4 regions of the Pseudoalteromonas sp. S1650 genome follow, and region 3 is predicted to be linked to each of the others. Evidence: predicted binding sites of a transcription regulator. Region 3 holds the regulator's gene; each other region holds the start of a gene.

Region 1 (8,202 bases), on a different contig from region 3:
TTAAAGACTCAAAAATGACACCGCGTATTGCCGATACTGCAAAGCACCTTTGGTATATCTATGTATCGCTGACGATTGCCTGTACGCTTGCATACTGGGCTGCAGGGATGGATTGGTTTGATGCAATATGTCATGCATTCTCTACGATTGCGATTGGCGGCTTCTCTACCTACGACGCATCAATGGGGCAGTTTGATAGCCCATTAATTAACTTTATCTGTGTCGTGTTTTTGCTGATCGCAGCCATTAACTTCTCGCTGCACTATGCAGCTGTATCGTCACGCAATATTCGTGTTTATTTACGCGACCCTGAATTCAAAGTGTTTTTATTGATTCAATTAGCCTTAGTTATTGTCTGCTTTACTGTGCTGTCATCAAATAATATTTATGCCGATGGTGATGAGACTCTCGACCAAGCCATGTTCCAAGCGGTTTCAATGAGTACAACCGCGGGCTTTGCGACTGATAACTTCTCAGCATGGCCGCTGTTCCTACCTATTTTACTTATCTTTTCAAGTTTTATTGGCGGCTGTGCCGGATCTACCGGTGGTGGTATGAAGGTCGTGCGGGTGTTCTTACTTTACCTACAAGGTATTCGTGAACTTAATCGTCTAGTGCACCCGAGGGCTATTTATTCAATTAAATTAGGCCGAAAAGCACTCCCAGATAAAGTTGTAGAAGCCGTTTGGGGCTTTTTCTCAGCCTATGCGTTAGTGTTCGTCATTATTATGTTGGCGCTGATGGGCACCGGTATGGATAACATCAGTGCATTCTCAGCAACCGCTGCTTGCTTAAATAACTTAGGCCCTGGTTTAGGTGAAGTCGCTGCTCATTACGGCGCGATTTCTGATACGGCAAAATGGCTACTTACTATTGCGATGGTATTTGGTCGTTTAGAAATATTTACTTTATTAGTGTTATTTACCCCAACTTTTTGGCGAGGGTAAACGGCGGATAACTCTCTAGGAATGGAGATCAAAAAAGTGCCAAAAACCCAAAAGCAATTAAATTTAGAAAAGTTAACCTGTATTCCTGCTGGTAGCTTAGTTGATGTGGAAATTATCACACCAACAAATAGTAAGCGTGTGAAAACAGAGTTTATTGGCTTGATGAATGAGCAATACATCATCTTAAATTACCCTTCCTCAAAGCGATTGGCGAACGGCAGTGATTTCATCAAAGACGGTGTGATGGTGATTATACGGGCTGTGCTCGAAGCGGGCGGTGGTCAAGTAATTGCTTTTCGCCAGCAAATAAGCGCCTTATCATCGCACCCTTATCGCTTAATCTTTCTTGACTTCCCTCAGCAAGTGCAGCTTTATAGTTTGCGTAGTGAAGCGCGTATTCCTACTTTATTCCCTGCAAACTTAGTGATTTCGGAGCAAAAATTGGCAGGGCTTATTAAAGATATTTCTGTGACAGGTGTGCAGTTTGATATTAATAGCAAGGAGGACTTAAGCGCTTTTAAAGGACAAAGCTGCCAAATCACCCTAAGTAAACGTGAGTTTAGTGGCAAGGTATGCAGCGTACGCAAGCGAGCGGGTGGCTTTATGTTTGGTGTGCAACTTGATACCAGTGAAGATGAAATGAAAAAATTCATGGAAGAGCACTTAATTGACCTTTCAGTGTTGGATAGTTAATGCCAATTCGCCATTTTGCAACAAAATGGCTATTTTCCTCAATTTAACCCTATAGATATTAAAATTATTTTATAAATAAATTTAAATAACCAATTAAATCAATGCATTACTAATTAAATTAATTTCGATTTTTTTCTTTAAGTTTTGTTGTTCAGATAGTATTTATTTTCCAATCCCTAACTTTTCTGTTTTCTAATCCGAATTAATCGCTATTGTCTCCATTTTAATCTTTGTAACTTATTGATTTTAAAGGTGACAAAAAACCAACCACCGAGCTTGTTGCAAAACAGCAACAAATAAATCGCGTTATTTCCCCCTAATTCTCGGTATTTTAATTTAATACACTGATTTTATTGTTCTTTTTAACTTTGGCATCGAAGTTGAAATAGTCTTAGCGAACACAGAGAAAAACTGATTCAGGAACATATCCTTTATCACAGTTGAGACAACATTGAAGGAATAGTGATTATGAAAACGTTACACAAAACTTTAGCACTTGTAGCTCTTGCAACTTCATCTGCAGCATTTGCCGCTGACTTTGACACATTAGATGTTAATGGTGATGGCGCAATCAGCAAAAGCGAAGCATCTGTAAGCGAAGCATTAATGAGCCAATTTAAAGAGCTTGATACAGACGGCAACGGTGAGCTGTCAAAACAAGAGTACTCAAAAGCTTAATTTCATTGTAAGGACGCACTGAAAAGGATTTCTAACTCAAGACAACACATTTTGAAGGAATGACATTATGAACACAGTAAATAAAACACTAGCACTTATGGCACTTGTATCTTCATCTGCAGCATTTGCGATGAGTGACTTCGATACCTTAGATGTTGATGGCAATGGTGTTATCAGCCAAAGCGAAGCATCGGTAGATGCAGAGCTTATGAGTAAATTCAGTGAACTAGACACTGACGGTAACGGTGAGTTATCGAAACAAGAATTTTCAAAAGCTTAATGTGATTAAGCAAAACCAGTTTATTTAGCTGATTAGTTCTGAGCTGCCAAAGACAGCCTAAATGGATAAGGGAATCCATGACAAAGGACAACACTGGAAGTGTGATCAGCTAACACTCTTAATATTGAAGGAATATGATTATGAAAACAGTAAACAAAACATTAGCTTTAATCGCACTTGCATCATCATCAGCAGCTTTTGCAGCATCTGACTTTGACACTCTAGACGTTGACGGTAATGGCGTGGTTAGCAAAAGTGAAGCAGCCGTTGACGCAAAAATTATGTCGCAGTTTAAAACACTAGATGTGAATGGCGACGGCGTTCTTACTGAAGCTGAGTTCTCTGAAGCCGAATAACTGAATTAGTACGTAGTTATACCAGTTTCCACTAAGCAAGGATCTCAGAAACGGATTTCACTCTTTTAAAATTTAAGGTAGTTATTATGAAACAGTTAAGCACAACAATCGCAATTTTAGCACTAGCAACATCATCAGCAGCCTTTGCACAAGGCGTAAGCTTTGCAACGTTCGATACCGACGGTGATGGTGTGATCAGCAAAGAAGAAGCATCTGCAAATATGCAGCTTGAAAAGTTATTTCCAGAGCTAGATAGCGATGGTAATGGCGAACTTTCAAAAGAAGAGTTTGCTCAAATTCAGTAGAATCTTTTAGAAAAGTTAGGTACTTTCACTTCAAGAGTCGTAAAGCAGCTGTCATGGCTGCTTTTTTCGTTTATAAGCGTTCGTTTACAAGAAGATAGCACTTACTTGGAATAGCTTTTCAACAACTGTAATGTGCTTTTTATCAATCAAGAACATGATAACGTGGTCGCCAGACTGTATAACGGTATCGTCATGGGCAATCAGCACATCATCGTTACGTACAATTGCACCAATGGTAGTTCCAGCTGGTAGCTTAATCTCAGCAATAGCTCGACCAACAACTTTAGATGTATGCTCATCACCATGAGCGACAGCTTCAATAGCTTCTGCTGCGCCTTTACGTAACGAATAAACATTAACAATGTCACCACGGCGAACGTGTGTTAGTAGTGCTGAAATAGTGGCTTGCTGAGGCGAAATAGCAATATCAATCTCACCACCTTGTACTAAGTCTACATAAGCGCCACGCTGAATAAGCACCATGGTTTTTTGTGCGCCCATGCGCTTTGCCAGCATCGCAGACATAATGTTTGCTTCATCATCATTGGTAACAGCAATGAAAACATCCACTTGTTCAATGTGTTCTTCAGATAACAGTTCTTGATCAGAGGCATCGCCACAAAATACGACGGTGTTATCAAGCATTTCAGAAAGCTGTGCTGCACGCTCTTTATTGCGCTCAAGCAGCTTAACGCTGTGGTTTTTCTCAAGTGAACGCGCAAGACCTGCACCGATATTACCACCACCGGCGATCATGATCTTTTTGTATGAACGTTCGAGCTTTTGAAGTTCATTCATGACTGCGCGAATATGCTTTGTTGCAGCGATAAAGAACACTTCATCGTCCGCTTCGATAACCGTTGTGCCAAGCGGTTTAATCGCTTTACCTTGACGATAAATAGCCGCTACACGGGTTTCGACATTCGGAATGTGTTCTTTCAAGGCTGAAAGTGCATAACCCACCAGCAAACCACCGTAATAGGCTTTCACCGCAACCAGCGATAACATGCCATCGGCAAATTGTAATACCTGTAAAGCACCCGGATAGTCGATTAAGCGACGAATATACTTAGTTACCAGCGCTTCAGGAGCAATGTAGTGATCAACAGGTAAGTCGTCATTATGAAATAGCTTTTCACGGTACTTTAAGTATTGCTCTGAGCGAATACGGGCAATTTTGGTTGGTGTGTTAAAAATACTATAAGCAACTTGGCAAGCAACCATGTTCACTTCATCTGAACTGGTTACGGCAATAATCATATCGGCGTCTTCTGCGCCTGCGCGACGCAATACATCGGGATGCGCACTGTGACCGGTAACACCTTGTAAGTCGTACTTATCTTGTAGCTCTCGCAAACGGTTACCGTCGATATCGACAACGGTGATCTCATTTTGCTCACCTACGAGGTTTTCTGCCAATGTGCCACCAACTTGTCCGGCACCGAGTATGATTATTTTCATAGCTTGTTCTTATTAGTGTTTTTTAACTAGCTTTGCGTAATAGAAACCGTCACTTTCACCAGGCAGTAATTGCAGACCAGGTAACGTAGGGGTGTCGTTTTCATGCAAAGGTATGTGTTCAGCACTTTGATTATTGGCAAGGAACTTAGCAACTTGTTGTTGGTTCTCTTGCGGTAATACAGAGCAGGTCGCATAAACTAACGTACCACCAGGCTTAAGTAGAGGCCAAATGCTATTTAGGATATCGCCTTGTAAGTTAGCTAGATCTTCAATATCAGATGCACGACGTAACCACTTAATATCAGGGTGACGACGGATCACGCCAGTTGCTGAACAAGGCACATCAAGCAAAATACGGTCGAATTGCTGTTCATCCCACCAGATATGGGGTTGTGAAGCATCGGCACATTGTAGATCGGCTGCCAAGCCAATACGCACTAAGTTTTGTTTAACACGTTCTAGACGCTCGCTGTCGCTATCTAGTGCTAATACGTCAGCGTCGGCAAGTTCTAAGATATGGCACGTTTTACCACCTGGCGCTGCACACGCATCTAAAATGACATCATCATTTTGTGGATCTAAAAAGCGTGCTGCTAATTGTGCCGCTGCATCTTGAACTGAGCAGGCACCGGTATCAAACTCTGGTAATGCGTATACATCACACGGTTTAGCTAGTTTAATACCATCAGGAAAATCAGCATTAAGGATATGCTCAATATCATTTGCTTTAAGCATCTCGCTGTATTCTTGGGTGCTGTACTGCGCTTGGTTTACACGTAACCACATAGGTGCTTGCAACTGATTCGCTTCAAGAATTTCTTGCCAGTTATCAGGATAAGCTGCAGTAACTTGTTTGATAAACCAACCTGGGTGGTTAAATTTGCAAACAGGAATTTGCTTTGCTTTTTCTTCAAGCTCAGCTTGCTCACGTTGGAAACTGCGTAAAATCGCGTTAATCAGACCTTTTAAACCCAGTGCGCGCATTTGCTGAAGCGCATTAACCGTTTCGCTGATTGCTGCATGAGGTGGTACACGCATATGTTGAAGTTGGTAAATACCCACATACAACAAGAACTGGAAAATACGGCGCTTACCTTTTAGTGGTTGATCTAAAAGTTGCTGGCAATAATTTTCTAGGCTAGGTAAATAGCGCAGCACACCGTAGCAAATTTGTTGTAGTAAAGCTTTATCTTTCGGCGATAAACCCTGGCTTGCAAAAGGTAGCTCTTGATTAAGCGACGCGCCTTTATCGACTACGTTGTAAAGGGTTTCAGCAGCAAGTGCTCTTACATTACTCATTGCTTTGACCTAATACTGAGCCAGGCTCGACCCAATCACTGCGACCATTTAAAAAGTCAGTAACAGCCATTGGTTTTTTACCTTGCGGTTGAAGAAGGGTGATTTTAAGTGCATCTTGCCCACAGCCAACAGTAATACCTTGCTTATCAGCAGCAATGATTTTACCGGCTTGTGCAGTTTGCGATACAACTTCGGCTTGCCAAATTTTTACTGTTTGTCCTGCCATTTCGGTAAAACAAACAGGCCATGGATTAAAAGCGCGGATATTACGCTCAATTTGCGCAGCATCCATTGACCAATCAATATTGGCTTCGTCTTTTGATAACTTTTTAGCGTAATTAGCTTGTGCGTCATCTTGCTTTTCTGGAGTGATTTCACCTGCAGCAAGACGGTTGATTGTACTGATCAGTGCATCAGGACCCAATGCAGCTAATTTATCGTATAAAGAGCTACTGGTTTCTGTGCTATCAATTGGGCAACGGCTGATATGCAGCATGTCGCCTGTATCTAAGCCTTCATCCATTTGCATTATTGTTACACCGGTTTCGTTGTCACCAGCCCAAATAGCACGTTGGATCGGTGCAGCACCACGCCAGCGCGGTAAAATAGAGCCATGCACGTTTAAGCAGCCTAAGCGCGGTGCATCTAAAATCGCTTTTGGTAACAGTAAGCCGTACGCCACTACAATCATAATATCGGCGTTCAGGCTGGTAAGCTCTGCAAGCGCTTCATCTGATTTGAGTGATTGCGGTTGAAATACAGGTAAATCATGAGCAAGTGCCAGCTCTTTAACTTCACTGGCTTTTAGCTTTTTACCTCGGCCCGCTGGGCGATCTGGTTGGCTATATACACCAACAATGTCGTGCTCTGAGTCAATCAGTGCTTGTAAATGGCGCGCAGCGAAATCCGGCGTACCAGCAAAAATAATGCGTAATGGTTGTGTCACAGATATTCCTATTGATTAACTTATGATTTAGCAGCCAGCTTAGCTTCTTTCTCAAGCTTTTTACGGATACGTTGGCGCTTTAAAGGCGATAGATAATCAATAAATAGGGTGCCTTTAAGGTGATCAAGCTCATGCTGAATACAAATCGCTAATAGCTCGTCAGCGTCTAGGCTGAATTCTTCACCGTTTTCATTTAGCGCTTTAACAGTGACTGTTTCTGCGCGGTCAACTTTTGCATATGAATAAGGAACTGATAAACAGCCTTCTTCACTCACCGTTGAACCATCTTTTTTGGTGATTTCTGGGTTGATTAACACTAACGGTTGGTCGCGCTCTTCAGATACATCGATCACCACAATGCGCTGGTGGATATCTACTTGCGTTGCTGCTAAGCCGATACCGTTTTCGTCATACATAGTTTCAAGCATGTCTTTGACGATTTGACGAACTTCATCGTTTACTTCTGGCACTTCTTTCGCGATTGTACGTAAACGCTCATCCGGAAATCTTAAAACTTCTAACCTAGCCATAGTTACCTTTTACACTTGTGATTCATTTAGGGTATTGTATGCTCTTATTTTAGCCATTCGTGTTCACCTTTAACAGGTTTTGGTTGATAATAATCGAAAAACAACACAAGGAAGCCAAATGAGATACCCACTAGTTGCGGCTTTGCTAGCCTTTAGCAGTGCTTTTCCTGCAATTGCTGATGTGTTAACAATAAAAAAAGATGCGCCAAAACAATACGTTGTAAAAAAGGGCGACACACTTTGGGATATTTCTGGTGTGTATTTAGATGAGCCTTGGCAATGGCCTGACTTATGGCAAATGAATCCACAAATTGCGAATCCACATTTAATATACCCGGGTGATGCGCTCACTTTAATTTACGATAAAGACGGAAATCCTCGTTTAGTTAAAAATGCGCGTTATAAAAAACTCTCTCCAGAAGGGCGAATCACTCCAAAAGGCAAAAATGCAGTGCCTACCTTACCATTGGAATTATTACGCCCATATTTAAGCTATGAGCAAGCGATTAGTGCCGAAATTATTGCTGATAAACCCTATATTTTAGGCGCTAGTGTTAATACTAAAATGAACACCTTGGGGCATACACTCTATGTTAAAGGTGACCTGCATTTAAATGAAGCGTATGGGGTTTATCGAAAAGGAAATGACCTTGTTGATCCAAAGACCAATGAAGTATTGGCGAATAAAGCTGAGCTTGTGGCGATTG
Region 2 (8,202 bases), on a different contig from region 3:
CAATGTTCTTATCATAGCGGGAGTTAGGCGCAATTGCATTGCCGAACACACAAAAAGGTTTGTAAACAAGCTTAGGTACAAGAATATGAATCAGCGCTGAAACTTTTTGATACCTGTAGGTTACAAAATGATCTTGATCGTATGATACCCTAGGGTTACATTGATACCTGTAGGTTACATTTGAGTTTAAAATAAAAGGAAACGATTATGTCTAAGCAAGATATCAAAACGGAAGAAAAGTTTATGAGTCATAACGCATGGTTTTCAATATTCATGGGAGTCACGTTATTAATTATTAGTGTTTACCCAATGCTCAAGCAAACATCAGTATTTTTACTATTTATTGGTGTTGCCGCATTTTTAGGATCTTTCTTTATGTTTGTGATTAGAGGGGGATTTACATGGAAACTTGGTTATCGCCTTACTTATAAGGATGAATTTTTAAATACGATTGATACCATCGCTTATAAACATGTTGTGCTTGGATTGCTTTTTAGCATGGGGGCTATTTTTTTATTGTCTGATGAACTTGCTTTAAATGTATCTCATAGCATGATGGCCACATTTTACCTTGCCTTGATGTGTTTGATATATGGCGTATCAATTCTTTGGCAAAGTAGAGACTAGGTATAAAAGTGCAAAATAATATCGCTAAATTCCGCAAAGAAAAGGGATTATCGCAGCAAGAACTTGCTGATGCTATTGCAGTATCACGTAAAACCATTAGCACAGTTGAAACAGGCCGCTTTATACCCTCAGTGATTATCGCGTTAAAAATCGCTGCTCAGTTTGAACTCAGTGTTGAGCAATTATTTACACTCGATGACCATGATTAATAAACCACGTCAGTCGCAATCTTACTTATAAATTATCAGTAAGATTGCATCATTTCATTACTTCGGTATGATGCACGACCCTGTTGTTTTTGCACCCTGTGTACTAAAATTAAACAACCCAATTTGGTCAAAACTGGAGTATCGATTAAGCATGAAGAAACTGCTTATTTCACCGTCAAAAATGGCGCTTGGCGAGCAAGAAAGTCAAATTTATCAAAATATCCTCAAGCAAGCCTCTGATATCAGCTTAAACCTTATGGCAGTTAAAGTAGAAAACCACCCTGAAGACTTTTTAGGTTGGTGCTATGAGCTATTAAGTGCAAGCCGCGATCGCATTAACTACGATCTGTTAGAAGATAAGCAATTACCCACTCTTAAAAAACTTCATGACTTATTAATTTCTGCAATCAGTTTTTTGCAGTTAAAAACATTAAGGGTTGCGCCATGGCCTGTTATTGCAGGCTTCATCGAGCAGCATAAAGAGCTTTTAGCCCTTGATGAGCAACTACGCTTAGCTAATTACATTGCTGCAATTAAATCGCAATCCCTAAAAGAGATGATCCCAGAAGACCGTTTAGCGTTTTCAGGTAAACACAGTGCCTCGCTTGATCCAAGCAGCTATAACTTCGACGTTGAATGGTTTGCTTCTACCAAGAACGCGAAAGGTTTCCACCAAATGTTGAGTGATTTACCTGGTGCGTTCGATGAGGCGCTTGTACACATTCCAGCTGAGGGTGAAGTAACGCAAGAACATTATCAGCATTTTATGGTTGCTTACTTCATGGCATTTAATGGCAGCGATGAAAAGCCAACGCTTGCTCCTGCTACTCGCTTGCTTGCGATGCGCCGACCTGACGTGTTTACACCAATCGTAAATAGTAAACTTGATGCCCTTTGTGCGGCATTAGGCATTACTAAGCTTAATAACCGTGATTTTGAGCGCTACTGGCAAGATGTTGTCGAAGCAATACATAGCATGCCTTGGTTCAAAATGGCCAGTGCAGCAAATGAGCTTGAACAATCTCTGGTTGAAATCAAAGCCCTATTGCCTAGCTTCTTTTATTATGCAGATAAAAGTACCGCTGATAACTCTAACTATATTAAGTTGTTAAACAAACCTAAGAGTACCACGAGCTCAGCAGGTAAAAAGACCGTACGCCGTGGCAAAGAATCAGCAGAGATACTGGTGGACCGAGCATTAGCAAGTGATGATATCCCTGAACATATCAAAGCTAAGCGCGATTCAATCATCAGTGAAGTTGAAAAAGGCCGCAGTGTTGAAGAAACCATTAGTCTAATGCGTGCAATTTTCGGCTAAGTTACTCTCAAATAAGCAAAACCCGGTTGCTTCGCAATTGTGCAACCGGGTTATTTTTTGCACCACACATGTGCGCATGAACAATTCAAATAACCATCCTTTTCACAATTAAACAAGTTTAAAAGCCTGTTTTTAAAGCCTTTAAGCATAAAATATCCCGTTAGAAATTAACTTGGCACAACCAGTGCAATATCGTATCCAGACAACACATAGAAAATGTCCTCAAATAATAACCAGACTGCAATCTGAAAATGGGACAAAATCAACATAACAACAGGATACAGAAACATGCTAAAACTAAAAAAAACGGTCGCAGCAAGCGCCCTTGCGCTATTAACTTTGAGCTCAACATATAGCTATGCAGAAGTCACAGCAAACGCTGCGGCAACTTCAAACTACTTATGGCGTGGTCAAGAGCAAGGCGGTGGTGATGCTGCAATCCAAGGTGGTATCGACTACGCAAGTGAATCTGGCTTTTATGCGGGTACTTGGGTGTCGAATGCTAGCTGGGCTGACGACATGACTTACGAGCTAGACCTTTATGCTGGTTTTGGCGGTGAAATCAATGAAACCTTTAGCTACGATGTTGGCTACATTTATTATGCATACCCAGATGCAGCATCTTACACAGATGCAGACTTCTCAGAAATCTACGGTAGCATTAGCATGGGTAGCTTCACCTTTGGTGCAGCTGTCCTAGCAACATCAGCAGCAAGCGGTGACGGTACAGATTTTGGTGATTCACTTTATTTAAATGCTGACTACAGCTTCCCAGTTGGCAGTACCGGTGCAGAAATGGCCCTTCACCTAGGTCATTACTCAGGGGATTTCATTGGTGATGATGACATCATCGACTACGGTGTTTCAGTGTCGAAAGACGGCTTTACTTTCGGTCTTTCAGACAACGACATTGATGGTTCAGATGTAAAAGTGTACGTCGCTTACGCGGTTGACTTCACTTTATAAAGAATGTGTTACTTGCTGCAACACGAAGGGCCGTTAAGGCCCTTTTCTCATTTATATCAATACACTTATGGTACACTATGACCAGTTGAGCCTTGCCAAATGCGATACCATTGCTCGCGGTTCATAGTAAGCTGCTTAGCGTCAACAGCTGATTTAACACGCTCAATATTACCCGTACCAAGTACCACAGATGGTGCACTTGGGTGCATTAACAGCCAAGCATAAACAACCTGATCAATGGCTGTGGCGCCAATTTCAGCCCCAACCTGCTCCAACACTGCACGTAAACGCACCGCTTTTTCATCTTCACTTGAGAATAAGCGACCCCCAGCTAATGGAGACCAAAGCATAGGTTTGATATCAAGCAATTGGCATTGGTCTAAGCTGCCATCATCAAGGGCTTTCATTTCGTACGGAGAAAACTCAATTTGATTAGTCACAAGCTCAAAGTCTAAACGCGACTGCAACAAGCTAAGTTGCGATGGGGTAAAATTAGATACACCAAAGTCAAGCACATCACCATTTGCTTTTAGGGTATTAAATGCTTGTGCCATTTCATCGGCGTTCATCAAGTAATCAGGGCGATGAATAAGTAATACATCTAAACGATCAGTGCTGAAGTTTTTAAGTGACTGCTGTGCCGAGGCAATAATATGCGCGGCACTTGAATCATAATGATTTGCTTTGCCTTGTAGCCCTAGGCTTGCAAACGCAGGCTTGATACCACACTTTGTGATTATTTTGATTTCATCACGAATACTTGGTTTTAGTTTAAGTGCTTTACCAAATTCAGCTTCACAACCGTATTCACCGTAAATGTCAGCGTGATCGGTATGTGACACCCCCATTTCAATTGCATTTTCTAAAAAACTTAAGCATTGCTGGGGCGTTATCTGCCAATCTAGCAAACGCCAGAACCCTAATACCAACTCATCAATACAACGATCATTGTTATTCACCATAACGACCTACTTTTCCTAATAAATTCGACTCAAATTAACTCTTTAACCATATCACAGATTTACCAATCACAGCTGTTAACATACAGTTACAAAATAGATTGCTAATTTGTTACTAAACAGGATATTTTAGTACCTAAAAACAAATGTTATAAAACAAGGAATAAAAAATGAAATCGTCAAATGTTATGACTGCTTTGGTTGATATTTTTATCAGCCCAAGCAAAGCCTTTAATGGTTTAAAAGAGGCAAAAGGTTGGTCTTTTGTTGCCTTTATTTTACTTGCCGGCATTCTCGCTGCCAGCATGTTTGCTTTTTACAATAAGGCTGACCCGCAGTTTTTAATAGATCAACAAGTGGCAGCGGCCAGTGTTGATGCCACCATTGCAGAACAAAAAATGATTCGCCAAAGCATGGAGCAAACCATAGATATGCAAGTATGGTTTGCTATGTTTGGTGGCATTATTGGTTTGGCTGTTATTAATGCTCTAATGGCAGGCTACTACCTATTTGTATCTAAGCAAGACCCAGAAGCTAATTATGGCTATGGTGCGTGGTATGGCTTTGGTGTGTGGACTATGATGCCAATGATTATTTCAAGCCTAGGTTTACTCATCTTAGTATTAACTGCGAGTACCGACCAAATCTCACAGACGTTATTTAACTATGCTTCGATTAACCAACTTTTAATTGGTTTAGAAATTGGCCACCCATTCTACACCTTACTTGAAAGTCTCAATATCTTTTCTATTTGGGGTATTTTCATCGCAGCTATCGGTTTAAAGAGCTGGACTAATTTCACTTTCAATAAGGCGCTACTGTTTGCAGCCTTACCAAGTATTGTTATTTACGGTATTTGGACTGTAATCGCTCTCGTTTAATTCTGCTTTGAGCGGCAATATGCCGCTCTTAACTTCCAAGGAAGAAAGATGAAAAAAGCCATTATAATTGGCCTCGCTGTTACGGCATTTGTCGCTTTACTAATCTCAAAACAAGTCACAGGCAATAAAGATGCACCAGAAATGCATATTGCAGAAGTTGAACAAGGCAATATTGCCGATTCAATTTTAGCCTCTGGTAACCTAGTTTTTAACACCCAAGTGCAACTGCGCTCAGAAGTGACTGGCCGTGTAGCTAAAGTATTTGTAGAAGAAGGTGAAAGTGTCACTGAAGGCGATATTCTTATGCGCTTAGATACGACCGCGTTTGAATCTGAAGTTGCCCGCAATAAAGCCGTGCTTCGTGCGACCGAAATCGATATTAAACATAGCGAAACCCGATTAAAAAATATTGAGCGCCAATTAAGCCGCCAAAAAGAGCTTTATGAAGTTGGCCTTGCTGGCCAAGAAGTGTATGAAAACCTACAAAATGCCCGCGATTTAGCAAAAATAGATATTGAAGCAAAACGTGAAGCTTACAACCAAGCCCAAGCATCACTATTGATTGCTGAAGACCGTTTAAATAAAAGCGTGTTTCGCGCTCCAATGAGTGGCCTACTTGCTTCGGTAAATATTAAAGAAGGTGAAACCGTTATTGCGGGAACAACCAACATTATTGGCTCAGACTTGATGCTAGTAGCTGACCCCAGCGCAATATTAGCCGAACTTCGAGTGGATGAAACCGATATTGCCGGTATCAAACTAGACCAACATGCAGATATCTATGCTGCCGCTTACCCAAATCAACCTTTTACTGGTAAAGTCATAAACATTGGCACATCAGCAAAAAATCAAGCTGGTTCACAAGGCTTATCATTTAAAGTCAAGGTACTGCTTGATGCCACTGACCGCCAGCTTTATGCCGGAATGAGCTGCCGCGCAGAAATCGCCACAAGCATTGCCGAAAACGGCTTAAAACTGCCTATTGAAGCTATTCAAAAAGAGGATGATAGCTACTTTGTCTGGAAGCTTAACGCAGATAACACAGTAACTAAAACAGCTGTTACGGTAGGTATTTCTTCAGATATCGAACAAGCACTAACCAGCGGTGTTGCAAAAGGAGATCGTATTGTTATCGGCCCAGCTAGACCACTTAGCTCACTTAAAGAGGGTGATACGGTAGCCGTTAAAAACAGCCCTGAAAAAGGTGCTAGCTAATGTCTGTGGTGATCAAACTCAGTAATATCAATAAACAATACAAAATGGGCGAACAAGTTTTCAAAGCCCTTGATGATATTAATATTGAAATTGCTCAAAATGAGTATGTTGCCATTATTGGCCCTTCCGGCTCAGGTAAATCAACCCTGATGAACTTGCTTGGCTGCTTAGATACTCCCACCAGTGGTGACTACTATTTAAAAGATAAGCTCGTAAAGCGCATGACCGAAACGGAGCTTGCTCATCAGCGTAATGAAAGTGTTGGCTTTATTTTTCAAAGTTTCAATTTATTACCAAGAGCATCCGCCCTTGAAAATGTTATGCAGCCCTTAGTGTATCGATTTATCTCAGCCAAAGAGCGAAAGCAACAAGCGCTCGAATCATTACAACGGGTTGGTCTTGGCGATAAGGTGAATCACCTTTCAAGCCAACTTTCTGGTGGTCAACGTCAACGTGTCGCTATAGCTCGCGCACTAGTTACTAAGCCCCATATTCTACTTGGTGATGAGCCTACCGGTAACCTAGATAGTAAAACCACCACTGAAATCATGGCGCTGTTTGATGAGCTTCATAACGAAGGACACACCATTATTTTGGTTACTCACGAACAAGATATTGCTGATCACTGCCAACGTGTTATTCGTTTAGTTGATGGCAAAGTTGTTAGTGATACCCGCAAAAGCGAAGGAGCAAGACAACATGTTTAAATCTGCTATCGCTGTAATGGAAGGCACAAAAGCAGCACTGATGGCAATTAAAGCCAATGCAATGCGTAGTGCCCTTACCTGCTTGGGCATTATTATTGGTGTTGCTGCAGTTGTGACCGTGGTAGCAGTAATGCAAGGGTTTACCAAGCAAATTAATGATCAGCTTGCTGATATGTCTCCAGATGTCACCAATATAAAGCCTTACACTAGCGTAGAAAAAGAAATGGTAGGGCAACAAGCAAAGTTAACCTACAGCGACTTTCTAACTCTAAAAGCACGCGTGAAAGAAGCTGAAACCTTTACTGCGCTTATGTTTACTTGGCGCTTTTCTGGTGCAGCAGAGTATGGCAATAAAAGCCATGCTTCAAGGGTAATGGGCACAGAGCAAGACTACCAAAAAGCTTACCGCACCTACCCAGAACTCGGCCGATTTATTCGCGCAGAAGATGATGCAAAACGCCGTAGAGTGGCGTTTATTGGCCCTTCAATTATCGAAAAGCTTAACCTGCCAGAAAACCCTGTAGGTGAATATATCAAACTCGGTGGTGAGTGGTTTCGCATTATTGGTGTTGCTGAAAAACAAGGTAGTTTATTAGGTTTTGACCAAGACGATTACATTAATATTCCGATAAGTACCATGAGCGCGCTAGAAGGTGGCAGTGTTGATACCAATGTACAAATGATGTTTCGTTTAAAAGACGATGCTAACGAAGCGCAAGTACTGGCTAAAATTCGCCGCATCTTACGTCAATTACATAAACTGAAAGACGGTGAAGATGACGACTTTGAATTTGAAACCGCCGAAAAAGCCCGTGCTAATATCGATAAATTTACCGGAAGTGCAACCGCAATTACCGCGGGGATCGTAGGTATCAGCCTGGTAGTTGGTGGTATCGGAGTGATGAATATCATGCTGGTTTCGGTAACAGAACGTACGCGTGTGATCGGCACTTTAAAAGCATTAGGGGCAACACCTGGTTTTATTATGCTGCAATTTTTAGTTGAAGCGGTGGTGCTATCACTGTTTGGTGGTTTAATTGGTTTAGCGATAGGCTACGGTGCTGCGGCACTAATTTCAGTTTTAGTGCCGAGCATGCCAGATGCCTACATACCGGGTTGGGCGATTATGCTGTCATTTGGCTTTACTTCATTGATTGGTATTGTGTTTGGCTTAGCGCCCGCTATTAAAGCGGCACGCTTAAACCCAATTGATGCACTGCGTTATGAATAACTAGTCTGGCTTATAAGGTACTTGAGCGCAGCTTATTTCAACTGTTTTCGGGTACCAAATAGGCCCAACTTGGTTTACTGCAACTTCAG
Region 3 (8,202 bases):
GTGCCTAAAAAGGCAAAGATACCGACAATATCCGTTACTGTTGTCAGTACCACACTGCCGGCGAGGGCAGGGTCAATTTTCATTTTCTTAAGAATTAATGGAATGCTTGCACCTGCAATACCTGCGGCAACAAGGTTCATAAACATTGCAAAGGCCAGCACTGCGCCGAGCTTAAAGTCCCACTGCCATAGGGCAACCACACCAGCAATTAATATCGACCAAATAATGCCATTCAGTGCGCCAATTGCTAACTCCTTAAGTAATAAGAAGCGTTGGTTGGTTTGGTTGATATGACCAACCGCTATACCACGAATAACCAGAGTTAGGGTTTGGCTACCCGCAACACCCCCCATTGAAGGAACGATACCATTGAGTACCGCTAAAATAGGTAAGATTGCTAAGGTGTTTTCGAAAAAGCTTGCCACAATTGCTGCTAGCAATGCGGTTAATAAGTTAACCCCAAGCCAAATAGAGCGACGCTGCGAGCTTTTGAGTACTGGCGCAAAGGTATCTTCTTCGTCGTCAAGACCAGCAAGGCTTAGCATGCTGTGTTCAGCATCTTCACGGATTACGTCAACGATATCATCGATGGTAATACGACCAAGCAAGTGAGCGTTATCATCTACAACAGGGGCTGAAATCCAGTTGTGACGCTCGAACAGTTGCGCTACATCACTTTCATCCATAGAGATTAGGATTGACTCACAGTCTTCATCCATTAAATCACGAACAACTTTATCAGAAGGACTTGTCAGTAGCGTGGTTAACGAAAGCGCCCCTAAAAAGCAGTTATGTTTATCAACTACATATAAATCATCGGTACCCTCTGGTAACTCACCTCGTAAGCGTAAATAGCGTAAAACTACATCTAGGGTAACATCTGGACGAATGGTTACCGTATCGCTGTTCATCAGGGCACCGGCTGAGCGCTCTTGATAAGAAAGCGCTTGAGTTGCCCTTTCTCTATCTTGCGAGTCCATCGCGCTAACAACGTCTTGATATACGGTATCAGGAAGACTACGTAAAACCTCACCTAAGTCATCGTCGTCCATATCTTCTGTAGCAGCAGCAATGTGCTCAGGCTCCATCTGGGCAATAATGCCAAGACGTACATCTTCAGAGAGTTCCTCTAGAACATCACCACGGACATCTGGGTCAACCAGCTGCCAAAGCATACGACGAATTTTATGGGGAGAAGACTCAAGTAAAAGGGCTGTATCACAAGGTGCCGTTTTGGCTAACATGCCGCGCACTTGAACAAATTGACCACTATTGAGTGACTTGGTCACTTGTTTGAGTTGTTGTAGTGGGTAATCTTGTTCAAAGGCTTCTGGCATTGGCGTCCTTACAACTGAAAAAAGTTTAAATAGGCTATGCAAATACAGCATAGTTGCTTTGTAGTGTATTTGCAGAGATATCGTCGCACTGCGATAAATTTATTAAGAGTTTTGTAATTTAGAAAAGCGAGCGATATAAAAGTAGGATATTTAAAGGGAATTTTAAATATCCGAAGTAAGTTTACCGTAAACCTTGAAGTCTTAGCAAATGCTATTCTTGCTCGTGAAAGCGTTGCGCAATTAATTCGCCGATTGCCGTTAATGCAGCGTCAGCGTCAGGACCTTCGCATACAACACGAACCTCTTTTCCTTGACTACTTTCAAGGAGCATTAACGCTAACACGCTGTCGCCTTCAGCTTCTTTCTCATCTTGAAAAAGTGTAATTTTGGCATCAAATTGCAGTGCTAGTTGCGCTAAAACAGTCGCAGCGCGAGCATGTAAGCCAAGTTTGTTTTGAATTAAAAAGGTATCTTCAGCGTGCATTGTTGGTGCCTAGTTAGATATCTTGTTCGCGGTGGCGAATTTTTACATTAGCATGAGTTTTAGAAAAGCTTTCACCAATTGTTTGCGCTAAGTAAACAGAACGGTGTTGGCCTCCTGTACAACCAATTGCAATGGTTAGGTAACTGCGGTTGTTGCGCTCTAGATGTGGCAACCAAGTCTGTACAAAGGTTTGAATCTGCCAAGTGAATTTTTGCACTATGCTGTGGCTAGCTAAATAATCCCTGACAGGCTGATCGAGGCCGGTTAGTGGCTTTAAATCAGGCTCCCAGTGTGGGTTCGGTAAAAAGCGTGCATCAAAAACGTAGTCAGCTTCTTTTGGAATGCCATGCTTAAAACCAAACGACATAAACGTAATAATCAGTTTTTTATCTTTCTTACCTAAAATCTTTTCACGAATTGATTCTGCTAACTGATGAACACTCAAATCAGTGGTATCAATCATAAAGTCAGCGCGGGTGATCAGCACATCAAGCAGGATTTTTTCTTGTTTAATGGCAAGATCAAGCGGTAAAGAATCAATCGATAATGGATGCAAACGGCGAGTTTCAGAAAAGCGCTTAATTAGGGTTTGGTCATCACTATCTAGGTAGAATAGTGTTGGGTTTGCAAAACCTGGCAGGTACTCAAGAATATCATTAAACTCTTGCTGCTCTTTCGGTAAGTTACGTACGTCGATACTGACGGCAATTTTGTCATAATTATCAGAAACACTTCGCACGAGCGAAGGCAGTAGGTTGACAGGAATATTATCAACACAGTAGTAGCCTAAGTCTTCAAGAACTCGTAAAGCGACCGATTTCCCCGAGCCTGAGCGACCGCTGATAATTATTAATTCCATTTATGCCTCTGATGCAATTACTTGAAATAGTTGCTGATCGCTTGTAGCACTTCGCAACTGTTTACAAAAATCTTTATCTTTAAGTCTATCAGCAATTGTTGACAAGGTCTTCAAGTGCAACTGGCAATCGCCATCTGGTACGATGAGTGCCACAAAAATATCAACGGGACGATTGTCTATCGCATCAAAATTGATGGGAGATTCACTGACAATAATAAATGCATGAGGTTCATCAGCACCACTCATTCGACCGTGGGGAATAGCTATTCCTCGGCCGATACCTGTACTACCTAACTTTTCCCTGTTCAGAAAAGCATCTAGGATATCTTGTTGAGATAAATGAGGAAACTGCTGGTGAGCTAACTCGCTAATATACTCAAGAATTCTTTTTTTGCTATTAAAAAGGACCGCAGCTTTGCTGCAGTCCTGATTAGTAAGTGAACTAAGTTTCATAATTTAATGTCGAGCTAATTTCTCTTTATGCTTAATGACTTGGCGATCAAGTTTATCGATCAATGAGTCAATTGCTGCGTACATATCTTGATGTTCTGTAGAAGCGAACAACTCGCCTCCGTTTACATGTAAAGTTGCTTCTGCTTTTTGGCTTAATTTTTCTACATCTAAAATGACATGAACATTATTAATATGATCAAAATGCCTTTCTAGTTTTGCGAACTTAGTGTTTACATAGTCTCTTAATGAATCAGTGACTTCTACGTGACGACCAGTTAAATTTAGTTGCATAAGCATTTTCCTTCTATGTAAAACGTCTAAATCAGACTTTTACGCTGATTAGACGGAGGTATTGCTAGAGACTCACGATATTTTGCAATTGTACGTCTAGCTACTTTAATTCCTTGCTCAGCCAATATATCTGCAATTTTGCTATCACTCAATGGTTTAACCGAGTTTTCTGCAGCAACTAACTTCTTGATTAAAGCGCGAATTGCTGTAGAAGAACACTCACCACCATTTTCGGTGCTGACATGGCTTGAGAAGAAATATTTCAACTCAAAAATTCCCCTTGGGGTATGCATATATTTTTGTGTTGTAACCCGAGAAATCGTCGATTCATGCATTTCGACCATTTCAGCGACATCGTTTAGCACCATTGGCTTCATTGCTTCTGGGCCATGTTCAAAGAAAGCTTGCTGTTGTTGCACGATACAGTTGGTCACTTTTAGTAAAGTATCGTTACGGCTCTCTAAGCTCTTAATAAACCACTTTGCTTCTTGTAAGTGAGAACGAATAAATTGGCTGTCGCTACTTGATTTAACAGAGCGAGACATCGCTGCATATTGGCTATTCACTCTAATTTTTGGCATACAATCTGGGTTTAACTCGACTACCCAGCGGCCTTTCACTTTTTTCACTGATACATCGGGTATGACGTACTCAGATTCTTCGCGTACTATGCTATCCGCAGGCTTAGGATTTAAGCTGTGAATGAGCGTCATCACTTCTTTAAGCTCGTTTTCTTTAAGCTTAGTCTTTTTCATTAAAGTGCGATAGTCGCGACTTGCTAATAATTCGATATGCTCAGATAAAACCATTTTAGTTTCAGCTAAATATGGCGTATTGGCATCGAATTGACGAAGTTGTATACACAGGCACTCTTGTAAACTTCGCGCGCCGATACCAACTGGATCGAATAACTGTATTCTTTTTAAGACAGCTTCAACTTCATCGAGTTCGATTTCTTCTTCATCATTATTTTGATTAAAGCTTTCGACAATATCTTCGCAGCTAACCGTTAAAATACCTGAGTCATCGATAGCTTCAACGATGGCAACGGCAATCGCTTCATCGGTAGGACTAAATGGTGTGAGCTGTAGTTGCCACATTAAATATTCTTGCAGTGTTTCTGTTGAAGCACCTTGGTAAATAGACTCGTCTTCAGGCATTGGCCCAGACGATGTTGATGGGGCGGCACTCATGTACTCATCCCACGTAACATCCATAGCTAAGTCATCGCTAACCGTATCCTTACTCAGAGCATCACTGCTTTCTTGCTCGAATTCGCTAGGTGCTTCGTCGGCAGACGCGCTGACTTGTACATCGTCAGACTCCGCTTTTTGCTCATTCTTACCGATGCTTTCTTCGTTGTAATCCGCTTCTTCCACTTCAAGCAGAGGATTACTATCAAGCGCTTCTTGAATTTCTTGCTGGAGATCCAATGTACTGAGCTGCAACAAGCGAATGGCTTGTTGCAGTTGTGGAGTCATTGTAAGTTGCTGGCCCATGCGCAGCTGTAATGATTGCCTCATGTATCCCTAACAATCCTTTTTAAGTTATCGGTAACGGTGAAGACACTGTTATCGATTTATTGTCATTGTATAAGTCTAGCAGATGCTCTAGTCGGTGGCGTAATGGTTACAGCCTGAATTGCTCGCCTAGATAAACATCACGTACAGTTTGGTCAGCTAATACGTGCTCAGGTGTCCCTGATGCAATTAGCTCCCCATGAGAAACAATGTAGGCTTTTTCACAAACATCAAGGGTTTCTCGAACATTATGGTCAGTAATAAGTACACCAATACCACGATTTTTTAGGTGCTCAATAATTTTCTTTATATCTAACACCGAAATAGGATCAACACCAGCAAAAGGCTCATCTAAAAGGATAAATTTAGGATTAGCGGCTAATGCACGTGCAATTTCAACGCGGCGTCGTTCACCACCTGACAGTGCCATACCTTGGCTATCGCGAATATGTTGAATGCTAAATTCATCTAATAAGTTGTTAAGCGTCTCTTCGCGCGTTGTTTTGTTAAGATCTTTGCGGGTCTCTAATATGGCCATCAAGTTTTGGTAAACTGTTAATTTTCGAAAAATAGACGACTCTTGTGGTAGATAACCAATACCTAAGCGCGCACGGCTGTGCATTGGCAAAAGCGTGATATCGTTATCATCGATGCTTATTTTTCCTTTGTCGCTTGGTACGAGGCCTACAATCATATAGAAGGTCGTTGTTTTACCTGCACCATTTGGCCCTAACAAGCCAACAATACTGCCCGCTTCAACTTCAAGACCGACATTTTTAACCACTTGGCGGCCTTTGTAGCTTTTAGCTAAAAGCTCTGCTTTTAATGTGCTCATGGTTGGCCTTTATCGTCTTTTTTATTTTCTACAGGCACTAAAATAGTGTGTACACGATCTGTTGAGTTTTCGTCTTTTTCTGCGCTGATCAGCTGTTGAGCCATATCATAGGTAATGCTTTTTGCCGTTACTTTTTGACCCGCTTGAGTGACTTCAGCTTCGCCATTGAGTGTTAAGAAGCGTTTCGCAACATCATAACGAACTTCTTCGGCGCTGGCGCTCATCACGGTACCATCAGCTTGCTTTTCTTCGAAGTAAGCTGGTTTGCCTGTAGCGATAATTAATTCGACTGTACCTTCGGTGTCACCGCCATGTGCCTCAAGTCGCTCTGCTGTAATGCGACGATCACCATGCACGATCTCTACGTTACCTTCAAATATGCCAACGCCATCTTTTAGTTTACCGACTTGGCGATCTGAGCTAATGCTAATTTGAGCGCCTGTTTGCTCGGCAGCTGCGCCCGAAAAGGCAATCAATAAGCTTGGGATCAGGAGTAATTTCTTCAGTTTATTGGTCATAGTATATGGTTCGTGTATGGTTAGTTAACTCAACAATTTCGGCTTTTAAATCGGCTTTTAAGCCTTTACCGGTAATTTTTAAATTCGGTCCTGTTAGTGTTACAGGTTGCTTTGAAAACATCGTCATTTTATCAATGTCGACATTAATATTTTCTGCTTTTATGTCTTCGATCATACCGTTATGGGTTAAGTTTTTAGCAACTACATCCCCTTCAAAAATCAGCTGATCATTTTCGTATAAAGTAGCTTCTTTGGCTCTTACTTGCCAAACTTGCTGATCGCTATAAATAGTAAAAATAGGTTGTTCAAAAAAGGTAAACCCTAATTGTTGATACAACTCCATTTTTGCAGCTGCCACTTTATGACTAATTTTACCTTGCTCGTCATAAGCTGTTTGCTTTAGAGCAACGGCAGTGTAATCAGGCGTTGCGATGATCTCGTCTTCACTAGTTATTGTATCAGTTGACTGGTTAAAGTACGGGTACCATAACCACACCATGCAACAGACAAAAACAATACTCAGTAAAATACGGGCTATATTCATGCGCTGGTTCCATCGCTAGTTAACGGCTTGCCGTTTTCTAACATCAGTAAATCAGTTAATTCACGCACGGCTCCAAAGCCACCCGGTAATAATGTGGTGTAATGAGCCAGCTTCTTGATGAGCGGGTGTGCATCGTTTACTGCGACAGCAAAGCCAACTTTTTCCATAACTGGTAAGTCTGGACCATCATCACCAATATAGGCAATCTGTTCATCTGTCAGCCCCAGTTTATCCTTTAACTCTTGATAAGCAATCAGCTTATCTTCTTGTCCCTGATAAATGTGCTGAACTGTTAGGCTAGTCATTCGCTGCTGAACTATTTGTGAATGGCGGCCAGTAATCACTGCCACTTCAAAGCCACTATTAATGAGTGCTTTAATACCAAAACCATCTTTAGTATTGAATGCTTTAAGCTCTTCGCCATTATTACCCAAATAAATTCGACCATCAGAAAAAACACCATCAATATCACAGATTAATAGTTTTATTTTTTGAGCACGCTGACTCACATCAGGGCTCAGGGGCTGGTATAGTTCGGCGAATGTCATTGCTTAGAGAACTCCTGCTTTTAATAAGTCTTGCATATTAAGGGCACCAATTGGTGTGTTGCTTTGATCCACCACAATTAAACCATTAATACGTTTATGCTCCATAATATTTAAAGCTTCAGCCGCAAGCATGTCAGGGCGAGCCGTTGTGCATGAACGGGTCATCACTTGGCTAATTGCCGTGTTATGGATATCGATGCGCTGTTCTAAAATACGGCGTAAGTCACCATCAGTGAATAACCCGGCTAACTTTTCATCTGCACCAATCACTGCGGTCATACCAAGGCCCTTGGCTGACATTTCAATCAATGCATCTTTGATGCTTTGGGTTTCGCTAACGATTGGCGTTGCGTCGCCTGCGTGCATCACATCATCTAATGTAAGTAATAAACGTTTACCTAAGCTGCCACCAGGGTGCGAAAGTGCAAAATCGTCGGCAGTAAAACCTCGGGTTTCTAGTAGCGCAACCGCCATTGCATCGCCCATAACCAAGGTTGCAGTGGTGCTTGCCGTTGGGGCAAGGCCTAACGGACACGCTTCTTGGCTAACTTTGATGCACACATGAACATCAGACAGTTTTGCCATTGTTGAGTCTGGGTTGCCTGTTAATGAAATCATTTTTGCGCCAATGCGCTTAATAACAGGGATAATACTGAGTACTTCGCTGGTCTCACCTGAATTTGAAATACACATCACCACATCGTCGCGGGTGATCATGCCTAAATCACCGTGGCTAGCTTCGCCAGGATGAACAAAAAATGCCGGAGTGCCAGTACTTGCAAGGGTTGCAGCAATTTTATTACCTACATGGCC
Region 4 (8,202 bases), on a different contig from region 3:
GTGAACCTCCCAGCTTCTAGGGTCTTTACCAACCAAGGCTTCACCATGATAGTGTCCATCAGCTGCAAATATGAAAGGATCTAATGTGTACTTAGGTGCATCAGCGGTCGCTGTACCTGGTAATAAATCAATAAACAATGAAAACGTGACTTTACTATTGCTATCACAACCCGTCTCGGTTCTAAAATAATTACAATTAGACTGTTTATCAATGTAATCCCAAGTATCAGGCATAATCACGAAAATAGCATCTTCAGTATTTTGCTCTAAGATCTCGTGCGTTTGTTCAAGACCATTAATCAGTAAACTAGTTTTTTCAGCATTAATTTGGCTACGTAAAATGCGTTTATCATTTGAACCTTCCACAGTCTCATATAACCTAACTGCAAAGCCATTATGAAAATCAGCACCTATCCCAACTAGCTCACCTTCTATTTTGTAACCTGTAGCCACACCATTTTGATCTATAATTGTAGTTCGATAGTTTATAACTAAATCATTGAAGTCATAATCTCCAGAAAATGGCCATTTATCCTCAAATGCAAGTGTTACCCAGCTATTTTCTCCTGGGTAAACTAGGCTTCCCAATGTTGTTACAGAGTAATCTTCTACCTCCCCACCAATAACACCACCAGTTGCTGTAATTGGATTGGTTTCACTACCATCAGTTACACGAAAGCGAGACCAGGTTGTTCCCATAACGGCATCATCTGGAACATTAACCAAAATGCTATTATCGCCTTGGTTTAACCGATATTTAGACACCGTAATTTCATCCGCATCAAATTGGTAATTCTGATCCCAATCAAACCATGCGTATAGATATGTCTCGTCATTTGCAGAGGTAACAATAATTTGACTGGTATTGCCTGCTACCAAATCAGTGACGAACTTAACGCCGTCATCTGATTGATCATCAGGTGTTAAAAGTAAGTCTGAACGTGTATTAATATTCTCGCCATCTACTGTAGCACCTAAGTAAACCAAATTAGTTTGATCTGCATTTGGGTCAAATAAATGTCTTGCGCCACTGTCTTCGAGTGAGGTTTGATAAGGAGCAGGTGCATCACCAAAATCGATTGAATTATCCGTTACCTTTACCTCAGCAATTGCGCAGCGTGCACCATCATTTTGATTTGATGTAGGCCCTAAAGTAAACACCGCAGCAGTTGGCGTGTAACCGTTTACAGGGCTAATGCTAAGGTCTGCTTTGTGTATTTTACCGCTTCGGTTATTACTAAAATAAAACTGTCCTTTTACATCAAAATACCCAGCACCATTCGCTCCGGTATCACCAGCTATATCTAAGTTCGCCACAAAAGTGGGTGTCAGATTATTAAGATCTATTTCGTATAAGTCGCCATTTGATTCAACTGCATACAAAAGGTTGCTATTAGGATGAAAAGCAAAATCATAAATAGCTAACCCCCAGCTAGCTGAACCCGCAACTAAATCAGCTTGATATTCATCAGCAGGCTCTGTCAAATCAATACCGTACAATCCGAATTTGGGATGATACAAATAATATACCGCCTGATTAGTTTCACTATTTACATGGATGTCACCCACATAGAAGTTAGTATCAGGCAGACCGTTAACCACGAGTCGTTCTAGTTGATAATCATCACCAATTTTGACAACACTCTTAGGGCTTTGCTTACTAAAGCCATACATATATTGGTCTTTATAGTTAAAACCCACAGCATTTACGCTTTCATTGTTTGTTTCGTCACTAAAGTTTAATGACGGTGCTAATACTGTCGCTTTAGCAGAGACCAAATCAATTCCAAACATTTGTGCAGGTGTACCTTGTATTAGAAATGCTTTACTTGGGCATTCTTCAAACGGAGCTGCGCTTACATAACTAGTGGCAAGCACTGATAAAAGACAGACGGGTATTTTGCTTTTCATAATTACACTCTCCTGTGGTTATGTAATTATTTAAAGCAGCAATTGTTCCAAAATATAACTCATTAAAAAATAAGGTTTTAAATATTTTTTGTAGATTCTTTTTGCAAGATGCAACTATCTATATCGCAAAATGCAATTCTTTTTAATCACAAAAAACAAATTTACTCAACACAAAAGCATGATGTGCTAGAATTGCTTCAGAAAAAATAATAATAAATGTTAATAATGAACTTTAAAGCTCTTGTTATTCTGCTTTGTACCTTGTCATTTGCATCAATTGCGTCAACTTTACAAGGCCACATTGATGAAGCTAGAACAATAAGCGATTACCAAGAACGCTATAAATATTTAACAAATATAGATAAACGCCTTATTGAATCTGCCAGTTTTGCTGAGCGATTAAGCTTTAATGTTAGATTAATTCACGTTCATATACACCTAGGTCAGTTTCAACAGGCGCAAAACATAGTAGAAGAACTTGAGTCTTCTCCAAAATATAAAAGTGACACCTCTATTTATAGCGAATTATATTTAGTCAAAGCTCGATTGGCATATAGCGCAAATAAATTAGAATCTGCAATTCACTTATCTCAACAAAATGTCGCGCTGTTTCAGCGTTTGCAACTCACCGATTACGAAATTGATGCCGTTGCGAGCCTTGTCAGTGCTTATCATAATGCAGGTGAATATCAAGCAGCCTTGAACTTGCTTGAGGTTTATATTCACGACAACAATCGAGAATTATCCTTAAAGCAAAAAGAAATGCTCTACCATGGTTATTCGCGTAATCTTGAACAGTTAGACCGGTTAACCCTTGCCCTAGAATATAAGCTAAAACGCCGTGAAGTTATTCAGCAAATGTCGCCGTCTATTTCATTACAAGCAGGTATAAGTTATTCAATTGCCCAAAGTTATTTAGATTTAGAACAATACGAAAAAGCAAAGAGCGAGTTTATTACAGCCCTTAGTTTTGATAGGCAAACGGGTTCACTGTCTGATATCGGACATAGTTTAGTTAAGCTATCCCAATGCGAATATGGACTTAAAAACTACCCTGCAGCACTTGCATACGCACAAGAGGCTAAGCAGGTCTTCGCTAGTTATAACAGTACGCGAAATACTGCCTGGGCAAACCATAATATTGCGATAAATTTGCTCGAAATAGATAAACCTGACCAAGCATTAAGCATTGAAAAACAAGTGCTCATTGAAATCAAGCAAGACGATCACTTATATATAGATGTATTACTTACATTAGCTAAGCTGTACATTGGCTCTACTGAGCACGAACAAGCTAAACATTATGCTGAGCAAGCCTACCAGTTAAGTAAGCAAAAAAATAAGCTGCAAAAGCAAATCATTGCCCTAGAACATTTGATAACTGTGACAGAAAAACAAGCTGATTATAAACAAGCCCTGTCGTATCAACGTGCTATTACAGAGCTTGAAAAAGGCTTTGCCCGTAACAACTACAACCACCGTTTAGCTGAGCTACAAAACTCCATTGCAATGCGCGACCGCGATTTAGCAATACAAGATTTAAAACTCCAAGACAATGAAAAAAGCCAAGCTATTGCCGCACAACGTCAAGCTATTTTATACAGCGTCTTATTATTTAGCCTGCTTTTAGCTGCAATGGGCATTGCTTTATTAAGAATAAGACAGAGAAAACAGCTTATTGAACAGCGCCGAAATTATCTGGATAAACAAATCAGTCAACGTAGTAAGTTATTATCACAAGTAGCTCACGAACTAAGTGGTCCATTAACAGGGTTGCGCTTACACCTTGAAACGCTTCAAGCAGGCCTAACCCAATTTAATGAGCTTACATACGAAAAGCTTAACCAAAAAATCACCGACATGGCAACTTTAGTGACTGATTTAAATAAAGTTTCACTTTTAGAACAAAGCAGTTTTCAGCTCAACGTAACAACAATTAATGCGGCTGAGTATTTCCAAAGTTTACACGCAGATATGCTGATCCAGCTTGAAAAATTTGAAGTGACATTTACACAAAATGTTGCTGATGAACTAAGTTTTGAGTGCGATGCAACACGGCTTTCACAGTTATTTGCAAACTTAATCAGTAATTCGCTTAAGTACACAAATCACCCTGGTAAGATTAATTTGACGATTAGCCAAAACCAAACACAGCTTTTAATCTGCTATGAAGATTCATCCCCTGGCGTCAGCGACGAGAGTTTAGCAAAGATTTTTGACCATCTTTATAGAGTGCCTGACTTAAAAACAGTGAAACAGTCAGGTTCAGGAATTGGGCTTGCGATAGTAAAACAAATTGTCGAAGCCCATAACTGGCGTATTACAGCAGCTCATAGCGAACTGGGTGGTGTCCGCTATGACTTAACGATTGCTATTTAGTTGATTTGTCTGACCATTCGAACGCGCCAACATCGCCAGGAAATACAACCGGTGATTCAATACCGTCTTTGTTTACAGCCGCAACACCAAAATAGTAGTTATCGATAACAACATTTTTAAGGGTTGCTTCGGTTACCTTGCCTACATCGCGGCTAAACTGCCATTGTGGCTCACTGGTATAACGCCAATAGATTTTATAACTGACCACCGTTGGATCATCACTTTTATGCCACGCTAATGTTGTACTCGGCTTTACTGCACCTGAAATACTAACACCCGTTGGTGGCGCCGGAGCCCATGCCATTGATGCCATTGTTACTGCATTGAGTGACGTTAATTTCGCTGCATAGGCAAAATCAACATGGTCAATGGTGTCACCATAAGTAATACCATTTTCAGTACGTAAGTCTTGATGCTGTTGATTATAGTTTTCGTTTGTCTCCATAATACGCACAGCGGCAAAGCCAACATCGTTAAATGGACGGTGATGCCCTCCTCGACCAAACCGATCGAGTCGATATACCAACATGGTATCTAGATTCTCGATGTAACGATCTGCGATTGTATCTATGTAGCGCGCAAGGTTACGACTTGCTGAGTCAACCTCGCCCCCCGTAAAACGGCGTTTATGAGCCTGGTCTTTCGTTTCAATAACGCGTGTGCCTTCAGAGAAAATACGTGCAGTTGTGTTATCTGTTACACCATTAATGCCCGTTGAATTACCAATCATGTCATTGTTTAAAACACCATGAACACGCCAATCATGCTCTTGTGCATATTTAGCTAAGATTTTACCGCCAAACAAGCCTTGCTCTTCACCAGATAATGCTGCGTAAACAATTGAGCCGTTAAATTTATACTTTGATAAAACTCGCGCCGATTCAAGCACGCCAGCCACTCCAGATGCATTATCGTTAGCCCCTGGCGCATCTGAGATATAGTCCATAACATCAGACACTCTCGAGTCAATATCACCCGACATTATAACCATACGATTTGCATCAACTTGACCACGCTGTATAGCCACAATATTGACCACGTCAACCGGGTTTGGAATACGCTTTTCACCGGAGATAGTGTCTTTTACCTCGATGATTTCTAGGCAGTTACCGCAAGCTTTAGATATCGCCTCAAATTCAGACTTGATCCAACGTCTTGCAGCACCAATACCGCGCGTATCTGATTTCGTCTCAGAGAGAGTATGGCGAGTGCCAAAATCAACCAGCGTTTGAATATCTTGCTCTATACGTGTTTTAGAAACAGCACTTGCAATATCATGCAAAGCTTGTTGATCTTTATATTGAGGTGTTGTGGCATGAGCTGCCGAGACCAATAACAGCGATGAGCTAAACAAAGCACCCGTTGTTGTTATTTTACGCTTTAACATAGTTTCACTCCTTCAATGAATCATTAAAGGCTAACTAATATTTCATTTCGCGCAATAGTAATGCGTTAGAAAACAAATTAATAGGTTAAAACATTTTTCCGATAAAGCTATTAATACTATTTAATATTTTTAGTGCCTGATAACTTTATTCCCTCGTTATAAAACACCAAGCGATTACCCCCTTCATACTTAGCTTTGTACATAGCTTTATCTGCACACTGTATTAAGAATTCTGCATCACCATAATGCTCTGGAAATAGAACTGCACCAATACTTGGGGAATAACACAGTTCATCATCATTAAAAACTAAAGGCTTACATATTTCACGACTTAGTTTATCAGCAATTTTTATTACATCAGCTTTGCGTTTTACACTTTTTACAACAATTACAAACTCATCCCCTCCCAAACGCCCAACTATGTCGTCTTTATCCAATACATGGCGAATTCGCATGGCAATAGTTTTTAATAGCTTGTCGCCAGCACTGTGGCCGTGAATATCATTGACTTGCTTGAAGCCATCAATATCGATAAACAATACCGCAATAATTGCAGAAATAGTATTAGCAGTGGATAGTGACTCCTCTAGTTGGGTAATTAAAAAGCTACGATTAGGGAGATTAGTGAGTGGATCGTGCCCAGCCATGAATATGAGTTTTTGCTCAAGCTTTTTCTGTTCTGTTATATCATGAGCAATCGCCACTCTGACTTGCTTTTCTTTTGACCAATAGACAGACCACAAAACATGGACCACAGTACCGTCTTTTTTCACCCACCGATTTACAAACCTTGGATGTAGATTATCTGTCATTATCTGATTGATAGCATTAATGGTTTTTGCTCTATCCTCAGGGTAAACAAAGTCTAACATCTTTTTGTTTATAGCTTCTTCGAGCGTATAACCAAATATGGTTTGAAAAGCTGGATTAGTAAACAGCAAGGTGCCTTTTACATCTACTACGCAAACAGCATCAAGTAATAGCTCAATAATATCTGACAAATAATCTGAGGTATTTTTGTTCATACGCAACTTTTAGGCTAGCACTATACTGAGTATAGACGAAACCTAACAAGTCACTGAAAGTTTAGACCTTGGGTGGATATAACTTTTTGCTAAGCCATGCAGATATGGCACTAAATATTGCGATACCAGTAAAATCTGCAATTAAATCAACAAAGTCTAATGTTCTCGATTCAATAAAAAATTGGCTTAGCTCTTCTAAAATCACAAACGTACTCACAATCAACACAGCTAAATAAATAGGCCGTCCAGCAAGGTTCAATGTTTTAAACTTAAAGGCAAGGTTTATGAATAACGTAAGTAGTCCAAATAAGCAAAAATGCCCCAACTTATCACCGTAAGGAATGGCAGCAACGAGTTCGAAAAACACCGACTTTTGACCAGTATTGGCAAGATAAATAACCCAACCAATAAAAGCGAAAAAGCCGATAGCAATTAACACCAGAATACGTTGAAGCATCTTTTATGGCGCCATATGTGAGGTTAAAAATAAAAATTGGTAGGCAATCACTTTATTCCAATAGTGCCAGTCATGAATACCCGGACGCTCAACATAGTCATGGCGGATGCGCATTTTTAACATCGCCTGGTGTAGCGCTCGGTTTTGCTCAATAAAAAAGTCATCAACGCCTATATCAAGCATAATAGGTAAGGTATCAGCGCCCTTTTTCCATGCCGTATTGCCAGCAGCAATTTTATGGAGGTTGTTAATAATGGCAATGCTATCCCATTTTTCTTTGTTTTCAGCATAACTGCCGAGTACTTTTTCAAGGTCAAACTCTGCACTAAAGGGCCTAACATCAACCCCAGCAGATATCCCTGAAACTGCTGCAAACTGGTCTGGGTGATTTATTGCAATGTGTAAGGCACCAAAGCCACCCATTGATAAGCCTGTTATTGCACGGCCACTTTTAGACCGATTAGTCGAATATTCAGAATCGATATAATTTAGTAAATCGTCTGCAATGTAGGTTTCGTATTGCGAGCTTTTGTCGATATCAGAATCGAGATACCACGAACCGAAGTTGCCATCTGGGTTAACAATGATGACATCATATTGGTCTGCCAGTTTTTCTATGTTTGTCAGCTTAGTCCAATCACTGTGATTTCCACTGTAGCCATGTAATACATAGATAACATTGTATTTTTTTGAGTCCTGATAGCCATCAGGTAATGTCACCGTTACAGGTTTCTCGATGGCAGTCTTTTTGCCCTTAAATATGTGGGTGTCGGTTTGGTAGGCACAAAGCGGTAAGCTAAAAACGAGGGACAGCGTACAAAGCAACTTTTTCATCATTAATTCCTTTTTCTTATTATATTTTCATTTCTTACACTAGATGTAAATAACTGAATAGTAATTAGATTTTAATCTTAGTTTTTAAATTAAATGAACTGCTAAAAAACTACTCAAATGGTATAGTAAGGCCACTTTGATTTTTAAAAAGCGTCGTGTATGTATCGTTTATTTGAACGGATGACTAATCCGTTTCCTAAAGAACAACC

What was found. Region 3 encodes sigma-54, which starts transcription at its own class of promoters, with help from an activator protein. Its sites were predicted from a motif close to GTTGGCACGNNNNTNGNNT; they were not measured.
Region 1: the regulator sigma-54 is predicted to act here: its motif matches at 2,008-2,026, upstream of CWB80_RS14365 (EF-hand domain-containing protein).
Region 2: the regulator sigma-54 is predicted to act here: its motif matches at 2,326-2,344, upstream of CWB80_RS18190 (TorF family putative porin).
Region 4: the regulator sigma-54 is predicted to act here: its motif matches at 1,945-1,963, upstream of CWB80_RS05085 (LruC domain-containing protein).

Annotation. Positions count from the first base shown of each region.
Region 1 covers NZ_PNDF01000046.1:9,298-17,499, forward strand. The annotation lists gene CWB80_RS14355 (TrkH family potassium uptake protein) at 1-947, shown strand, start outside; gene CWB80_RS14360 (flagellar brake domain-containing protein) at 984-1,640, shown strand; gene CWB80_RS14365 (EF-hand domain-containing protein) at 2,109-2,318, shown strand; gene CWB80_RS14370 (EF-hand domain-containing protein) at 2,386-2,598, shown strand; gene CWB80_RS14375 (EF-hand domain-containing protein) at 2,739-2,954, shown strand; gene CWB80_RS14380 (EF-hand domain-containing protein) at 3,041-3,259, shown strand; gene trkA (Trk system potassium transporter TrkA) at 3,344-4,720, opposite strand; gene rsmB (16S rRNA (cytosine(967)-C(5))-methyltransferase RsmB) at 4,733-6,019, opposite strand; gene fmt (methionyl-tRNA formyltransferase) at 6,012-6,965, opposite strand; gene def (peptide deformylase) at 6,986-7,495, opposite strand; gene CWB80_RS14405 (LysM peptidoglycan-binding domain-containing protein) at 7,614-8,202, shown strand, end outside.
Region 2 covers NZ_PNDF01000068.1:84,251-92,452, reverse strand. The annotation lists gene CWB80_RS18205 (hypothetical protein) at 208-627, shown strand; gene CWB80_RS18200 (helix-turn-helix transcriptional regulator) at 636-836, shown strand; gene CWB80_RS18195 (hypothetical protein) at 988-2,154, shown strand; gene CWB80_RS18190 (TorF family putative porin) at 2,443-3,120, shown strand; gene CWB80_RS18185 (aldo/keto reductase) at 3,186-4,079, opposite strand; gene CWB80_RS18180 (YIP1 family protein) at 4,250-4,960, shown strand; gene CWB80_RS18175 (efflux RND transporter periplasmic adaptor subunit) at 5,009-6,175, shown strand; gene CWB80_RS18170 (ABC transporter ATP-binding protein) at 6,175-6,882, shown strand; gene CWB80_RS18165 (ABC transporter permease) at 6,875-8,113, shown strand; gene CWB80_RS18160 (Bor/Iss family lipoprotein) at 8,114-8,202, opposite strand, start outside.
Region 3 covers NZ_PNDF01000115.1:11,891-20,092, reverse strand. The annotation lists gene mgtE (magnesium transporter) at 1-1,337, opposite strand, end outside; gene CWB80_RS21620 (HPr family phosphocarrier protein) at 1,549-1,821, opposite strand; gene rapZ (RNase adapter RapZ) at 1,835-2,680, opposite strand; gene ptsN (PTS IIA-like nitrogen regulatory protein PtsN) at 2,681-3,133, opposite strand; gene hpf (ribosome hibernation promoting factor) at 3,137-3,424, opposite strand; gene CWB80_RS21600 (RNA polymerase factor sigma-54) at 3,451-4,947, opposite strand; gene lptB (LPS export ABC transporter ATP-binding protein) at 5,054-5,779, opposite strand; gene lptA (lipopolysaccharide transport periplasmic protein LptA) at 5,776-6,297, opposite strand; gene lptC (LPS export ABC transporter periplasmic protein LptC) at 6,287-6,841, opposite strand; gene kdsC (3-deoxy-manno-octulosonate-8-phosphatase KdsC) at 6,838-7,389, opposite strand; gene CWB80_RS21575 (KpsF/GutQ family sugar-phosphate isomerase) at 7,393-8,202, opposite strand, start outside.
Region 4 covers NZ_PNDF01000017.1:3,049-11,250, forward strand. The annotation lists gene CWB80_RS05085 (LruC domain-containing protein) at 1-1,911, opposite strand, end outside; gene CWB80_RS05090 (ATP-binding protein) at 2,137-4,290, shown strand; gene CWB80_RS05095 (M28 family metallopeptidase) at 4,283-5,677, opposite strand; gene CWB80_RS05100 (sensor domain-containing diguanylate cyclase) at 5,794-6,702, opposite strand; gene CWB80_RS05105 (VanZ family protein) at 6,764-7,159, opposite strand; gene CWB80_RS05110 (alpha/beta hydrolase) at 7,163-7,993, opposite strand; gene CWB80_RS05115 (ABC transporter ATP-binding protein) at 8,153-8,202, shown strand, end outside.